DNA from 2 places in the Methylobacterium sp. NFXW15 genome. Region 2 is predicted to be linked to the other one. Evidence: predicted binding sites of a transcription regulator. Region 2 holds the regulator's gene; the other holds the start of a gene.
What was found. The regulator LexA, encoded in region 2, represses DNA repair genes until DNA is damaged. The targets are predictions, from matches to a motif close to TGTTCNNNNTGTGTTCNG.
Positions count from the first base shown of each region.

Region 1: a site for LexA is predicted at 2,059-2,076, ahead of ssb (single-stranded DNA-binding protein). Genes of this name have one in related genera too.

Region 1 is NZ_JAGEKG010000003.1:19,504-23,086, forward strand. It holds gene der (ribosome biogenesis GTPase Der) at 1-162, opposite strand, end outside; gene J4O73_RS07415 (tetratricopeptide repeat protein) at 196-906, opposite strand; gene J4O73_RS07420 (NnrU family protein) at 1,047-1,652, opposite strand; gene J4O73_RS07425 (hypothetical protein) at 1,776-2,024, shown strand; gene ssb (single-stranded DNA-binding protein) at 2,196-2,753, shown strand; gene moaA (GTP 3',8-cyclase MoaA) at 2,778-3,583, opposite strand, start outside.
Region 2 is NZ_JAGEKG010000006.1:44,750-48,332, forward strand. It holds gene J4O73_RS14685 (OmpA family protein) at 275-874, shown strand; gene lexA (transcriptional repressor LexA) at 1,074-1,820, shown strand; partial or broken gene J4O73_RS14695 (ComEC/Rec2 family competence protein) at 1,814-3,157, opposite strand; gene J4O73_RS14700 (hypothetical protein) at 3,417-3,583, opposite strand, start outside.

The DNA.
Region 1 (3,583 bases), on a different contig from region 2:
CCGGAAATGCAGGCCGCCGAAGGCGACGTCGCCCTCGCGCCTGTCGCGGGTCACGCCGGGACGGTCGTCCACCAGGGCGAGCTTCCGGCCCACGAGGCGGTTGAACAGGGTCGACTTGCCGACATTCGGCCGGCCGACGATCGCGACGGTCGGCATGTCCATCGGGTCAGTTCCTACGGTGCGCGACGGTGTCCGTCAGCGGGTGATCGGGGGCGGGGGAGCGGCGGGCTCGGGCTTGGCTTCCGTCACGGTGACGGGGCCGCCCGCCACGATGGCGGCGTAGACCTCGATGCGGTCGCGCAGGGAGCGCGGCGTGTCGGGATCGGCGACGATCTGGTCGAACCACCGGCTCGCCTCCTCGTAATCGCCCTTCTTGAGCGAGGCGAGGCCCAGCATCTCCCGTGCCGTGTGGCGATAGGGGCTGCCGGCAGCGAGGCTCTGGAGGTTGGCCAGCGCCGGATCCGGGTTCGGGCCGTCCATGCGGATCAGGGCCGCGCGCAGGCGAGCGAGGTCGCGCAGGCCGCCGCCGAGGCTCGAATCGTTGGCCAGGGCGTCATACTCGCCCGCCGCCTTGGCCGTGTCGGTCTTCGCGGTCTCGGCCGCCGCGCGGAAGCGGGCCAGAAGGCGGTAGCCCGTCGTGCCGTCCTGCTCCAGCGCCGTGAAGGCCTTGTCGGCCTCCTCGGCCTTGCCGTCGCGGGCGAGGCGGTTGGCCGCATCGAAGCGCACGGAGGCCGCCTCGGCCGCTGCGAGTTGCTGCGTCTGCCAGTAGCGCCACCCGGCGACGCCCACCACGAGCAGTACCGCCAGCGCGATGATCACGCCGCTGTAGCGGCGCCAGATCTTGAGGATCTGCTCCCGGCGATAATCCTCATCGACCTCGCGGATGAATTCGTTGTTCTCGGCCATCGTATCCCGGCCGGCGGCGAGCGCCGGACCACCTCGCGATCCTCGAAGGTGGTGCGCCTAACACAGGGCCGCCGACTTGGCGACCTTGCTGTGGCCCGACGACATGCCGCCGGTACGCCGGCCCGGCTCCGGCCCCGGGGCTACATGCTCCCCGGCCAGACCGGGACGCCGATCACCGGGTAGTGCAGGTAGCGCGCGAACACGAACCACGCGAGCGTGCCCACCAGCACCACGAGGATGTCGTTGCGGTAGCCTGCGGGCACGGCGACGGCGGCGCGACCGCCCGGCGGCACGCCTGCTGCCCTCTCCCGGCGCTTCAGGCTGATCCGGGCCGAGACCGCCCAGGCCAGGAAGCCGCCGAACAGCAGGATCGAGCCGAGATCGCCGTTGGCGAGAAGGTGGGCCGTGGCCCAGATCTTCACGGCGAGCAGCATCGGGTGCTTCGCCTTGGCGCGGATATGGCTCGGCACGTAGGCCGCCGCGAGGCTGATGAAGGCAAACAGCACGAGGAGCAGCGCGAGGTGGCGCGTCCAGATCGGCGGATCCCAGACCGGGATCATTCCCGACAGCCGGTAATCGTGGAAGCCCACTCCGATCAGCACCAGCCCGAGCAGGGACAGGGCGGTGTAGCCGAGCTTGTAGCGGTTCTCACCGACCTCGCCGACGACCGCCGCGCGCTTGGCCCGCAGCATGGTGAAGGCGTGTGTGCCGAGGAACAGCGCGAGGCCGAGGATGAGGAGGAGCATGGCGGCCCGTTCGAAGGAGAGTGTCCCCGTTCTCAAGCGAAGTTCGGGACGCTTGTCCAGGCGCCCCCCGGACGCAGCCCGCCTCCCGGCACGCTATATGAACAGGGCACAGGAGTCCCCGCCATGACCCGTTCGACACGAGACGCCCCCTTCCCGAAGGAGCGGCCCCCCCTTCAAGGCACCCGTGCGACGGGGGCCCACACCCTCGGCGCGGGGGCGGCAGGGGCCTATGCGCTGGGGGCCTTCGCCCTCGGCGTCGTGGTGTTCGGCGCCTTCGCCGTGGGCCGCCTATCGATCGGCCGGGCGCGGATCGGCTCCCTGGAGATCGACGAGTTGACCGTGCGCCGACTGCGGATTCTGGAGGAGGGATAGATGGCCCCCCTCTCCGTCTTGCTTGCGCGATATCGAGAACAAAATTAGAACATCCACAGGCCGTTCGTGCCTGTGGGCACCCGACCCGCCGCCATTGCCGAGGGCCGGCGAGGGGCGCATGTGTAGGCGGTCACAGCAGCCCCGTGAGATGCGGAACGCGAGGAGAGATCGATGGCGGGCAGCGTCAACAAGGTAATTCTGGTGGGCAATCTCGGGCGCGATCCCGAGATCCGTCGCCTCGGCTCGGGCGACCCGGTCTGCAACCTGCGGATCGCCACGTCCGAATCGTGGAAGGACAAGGCCTCCGGCGAGCGCAAGGAGAAGACCGAGTGGCACTCGGTCGTGATCTACAACGACAACCTCTCACGCGTGGCCGAGCAGTACCTGCGCAAAGGCTCGAAGGTCTATGTCGAGGGCCAGCTCCAGACCCGGAAATGGACCGACCAGTCCGGCGTCGAGAAGTACACGACCGAGGTGGTGCTCCAGCGCTTCCGCGGTGAGCTGACGATCCTCGACGGGCGCGGCGGCGGTGGCGGCGAGTTCGGCGGCGACGACGAAGGTGGCGGCCAGATCAGCCGTGGCGGCGATTTCGGCGGCGGCGGCCGGGGTGGCGATTTCGGCGGTGGTCGCGCCCAGGGTGGCGAGCGTCGCCCGGCTCCGTCCTCCTCGCCCAGCAGCGGCGGCGGCGGTCGCGGCGGCTACGATCTGGACGACGACATCCCGTTCTAGGGCCTCGATCCGGACGGGGGGTGGTCAGCCCCCCGTTACGCTCATGTGACGCGGCACGGCTGCCGGGCGCTGGCGCTCGATGACGAAGTCGTGGCCCTTGGGCTTGCGAGTGATCGCCTCTTCCACCGCGCGGGCGAGGACGGCATCATCGCTCGTGGCGCGGAGCACGGCGCGTAGATCCGCCGAATCCTCCTGGCCGAGGCAGAGGTAGAGCTGGCCGGTGCAGGTCAGACGCACCCGGTTGCAGCTTTCGCAGAAATTGTGGGTCAGCGGCGTGATGAAGCCGAGGCGCCCACCGGTCTCCTCCACGCGTACGTAGCGCGCCGGGCCGCCCGTGCGGTCGGGCAGTGGCGTGAGGGTGTAGCGGCCCTCCAGGCGCTGGCGCACCACGGAGAGCGGCAGGAACTGGTCGGTGCGGTCCGCCTCGATCTCGCCGAGCGGCATCACCTCGATCAGCGTCATGTCCATGCCGAGGCCATGCGCCCAGGCGATCATGTCCGGGATCTCGTCGCCGTTGACATCGCGCAGCGCCACGGCGTTGATCTTCACCTGCATCCCGGCCTTACGCGCGGCCTCGATCCCGTCGAGCACCACCGGCAGATCGCCCCGGCGGGTCACTTCGCGGAACTTCACCGCATCGAGGGTATCGAGGGACACGTTGACGCGCTTCACGCCGAGCGCTGCCAGTTCCGGCGCGAAACGGGCGAGTTGCGTGCCGTTGGTGGTGAGAGTCAGTTCCTTCAGCGCGCCCGAATCGAGATGCCGGGAGAGGCGCCGGAACAGGTGCATGATGTCGCGCCGCACCAGCGGCTCGCCGCCGGTGATGCGCA
Region 2 (3,583 bases):
CAATCACCGGCATTATGAAATTCGGTGGCTGATACAAAAAATCTGTTTTGCGTATAATCCGTGTAGTCAGATCAAAACAACGCAACTTAATGTATCTAGAATTTTGATAACAAATTCTTTGGTTGTATCTCAAATGCGTGATGCGTCACAAAACTTACATGGATGATGCGCAGGCATAAGGGACTTACATTGCGGGAAGACGGTTCGATCGTCCCCGGCTCGCTTCTTCGGCGGTATCGTCGGCGCCGGCGGTTGGCATAGGATGTAATGGCAGTTGAGTGCGAATATTCGATATCGATATTTTCAGATCGGTTGCTATAGCATCATGATTGTGGGTCTTGTCTGTCTATTGGCGCTCATCTTTCCGTCAATGCTTCCCGCGCCGAAGGTCGACGTACCCACGCAGATCACGGTGTCGCTTGGCTCGAAGCCCAGCCAGCTGGACCGGATCCGAGCGGCCCTCGCCGAGGAGATCGCCGCCGGATCCGTGGCAGTGGAGCCGTTCGGCAGTTGGATCGCCGTGCGCATCAGCAACGGCGTCGTCTTCGCCTCCGGCGAGCCGCACGTCATACCGGCCAGTCTGGCGATCCTACGCAAAATTGCCGACGTGGTTCAGGCCGAAAAGGGGCCGGTGCGTATCGTAGGCTACACGGACGATCAGCCAATCCGGTCGGCGCGGATCTTCCGGGACAATCAGGCGCTGTCCCTCGCGCGTGCGGAGGCGGTGGCCGCCCTGATCCGCCCTGCCCTCTCGGAGACCGGACGGATCACTGTCGGCGGGCGCGGCGCGGACGAGCCGATCACCGAGAATGCGACGCCGGAAGGCCGCGCGCGCAACCGCCGTGTCGAGGTGTTGATCACCCGGCAGCCGTGAGGGCGGCCGACGGTTCGCGACGACGCTGGCAGCATCCATCCGGTCGGCGACACGCCAACGAGCGATGACACGCCGCCACCGACGAAAATCCGCCCGCCACCCTTAATGCCAAGCTTGTCTCTTGCAGAACACTTGCGGAACGCTTAACGTGTTCGCGATTTGTTTCAACGCGCCCGCCGCCATTCTGCGAGACCTGATCATGCTCACGCGTAAGCAGCTGGACCTCCTACGCTTCATCCAGCAGCGGATGCAGGAATGTGGGGTGCCGCCCTCGTTCGACGAGATGAAGGACGCTCTCGATCTCAAGTCGAAATCCGGAATCCACCGTCTGATCACCGCGCTGGAGGAGCGGGGCTTCCTGCGCCGTCTTCCCAATCGGGCGCGGGCGATCGAGGTGATCCGCCTGCCGGACGCCCTCGGGCGTGGTCCGGAGGCCGCCGAGGCTGCCGCCGCCTCGGCACCGGAGCCGCGCCGGTTTACCCCGAGCGTGGTCGAGGGCGGTCTGTCCAAGCAGCCGCCTGCCTCCCCTGCCCCGGCCCAGCCACGGGCCTACGAGGAATTCCGGGGGGTCTCGATTCCCGTCATGGGGCGGATTGCGGCGGGCACGCCCATCGCTGCCATCCAGAACCAGAGCCACTCCGTCACCATGTCGCCGGACTTCCTGGCGGGTGGCGAGCATTACGCCCTGGAGGTGCGAGGCGATTCGATGGTCGAAGCCGGCATCCTCGACGGTGACCTCGTGGTCATCCGCAAGCAGGAGACGGCCAATACCGGCGACATCATCGTCGCGCTGATCGACGATGAGGAGGCGACCCTCAAGCGTCTTCGTCGGCGCGGCTCCTCCATCGCTCTCGAAGCCGCGAACCCGGCCTACGAGACCCGCGTGCTCGGACCGGACCGGGTGCGGATCCAGGGCCGCCTCGTCAGCCTCGTGCGGCGTTACTGATCGACGGGGGACTCCCACTCCGGCGGCGTCTCCTCGGCGGGCTTTGCGGCGGGGGTGGGTCGCCAGGGTGGATGGCGTCCGGACGCATGGGCGTGGAGCGGCGCGAGGGAGCCGCCACTCAGGCTTAGCGAGGCGGCGCCCTGATCGGACAGGCGTCGCCGGTCGAGGATGAGGGGCGCTGCGCAACTCGACGGGGCCGTCAGCGCCGTGATGACGATGGCCGCGCGGGCGCAATCCTCGGGGAAGGCGCGGCTGTCCTTCACCAGCGCGATCGCCCGTCCATCCGTGAGGTGGGCGGTGCAGCCGAGGCGGTCGCAGCGGCCCGGTTGGGACGCGGCGAGGAGGTCGGCGGCCCGGCGATCGTCGCCATCGGCCTTCAGCCATTGCTCCAGAACGAAGCGCGAGGGCTTGCCGAGCAGGGTGAGGTGTCCGTCCGCGCCGCGCAGGGCAGCGCCCGTCCCCTGGCGATCGACATAGAGATCCTGCCGTTGCGGAAAGGCCGCGAGGGCGAGCCCGGCCAGGGCCGGTAGGAGGGCCAAGCGGCGCAGGCGCGAGGCGGGCAACGTGGCCAGCAGGAGCGCCGCCGCCAGCAGCAGCAGCGCCCCGGTGCCGAAGGCGGGCACCACCAGCACGGAGCGTCCGAAACCGGCGATCCATTCGGAGATGGCGAGCATCCCGGCCACCGCTTGCCCCATCACCCACCAGACGGGGTGATCGAGGGCGAAGGGATAGGCCACTGTCCCGAGCACGGCGCAGGGCATCACGACCAGTGACACGAGGGGGAGTGTCAGGGCGTTGCCGAGTACGCCGAAGGGCTGAACCGTCTGGAAATGGTAGGTCGCGAAGGGGGCTGTCGCGACCTGTGCGACGAGGGTCGTGGCCAGCGTGCCGACGATCCCCCGTGCGACGACGCCCGCCACTCGTCCGACCCGGCCTGCGCCGGGGCTGAGGAACAGCCTGCCATCGATGAGTCGTGCGCAGGCGACGAGTCCCGCCACGGCACCGAAGGACATCTGGAAGCTCGGGCCGAGCAGGGCCTCCGGTTCGCGCGCGAGGCAGACCAGGGCCGCGAGCGCGAGGTTGCGCAGGGACAGGGCGGGACGGTCCACGAGGATCGCCCCCAGCATGATGAGCGTCATGATGAGGCTGCGCTCGGCGGCGATGTCCCAGCCGGAAAAGGCACAATAGGCGGTCGCCCCCGCCATGGCCGCCCCGGCCGCGATCTTCTTGATGGGCCAGAGCAGTGCGAGGTGCGGCACCAGGGCGAGCAGGGCCCGGACGAGCCAGAACACCACGCCCGCCGCCAGCACCATGTGCAGGCCCGAGATCGACACAACAATGTTGCGTGTTGGCCGGCGATTAGGTCGCGTGGCTGAGCGTTGCGGTTGGTCGAGAGCGAGCTTCCCGTAGCCGCTGTCGTAGGTGCGCACAGGTACCGCGAGCTTCGTCGGGCTTCTGAGTTTGTGCAGGGTTGTAGGACTGCCAGCGCGAAAGCCTGCAGACCTCGCTGCCACACCCAGAAGGCGTGGCAGCGAGCTGTAACGACGCGCTACGACATGTCTTCGCAGGAAGTTGGTCAGACCGCGCGTGCTGCGGTTAGGTTGGTGAGTTTTCGTCTTGCGCCATCAAATCCAGAACTGCGAGAGCTTGGCGAAGTCGCTGGCGTGCCTCCTCAACCCGGGTAAAGGCGAACCGGTCTGCGCGACCGGCGGAGTTAAGAAACGCCTCTAGCATTTCCGGACAATGTTGGACGAGGCCGCGAA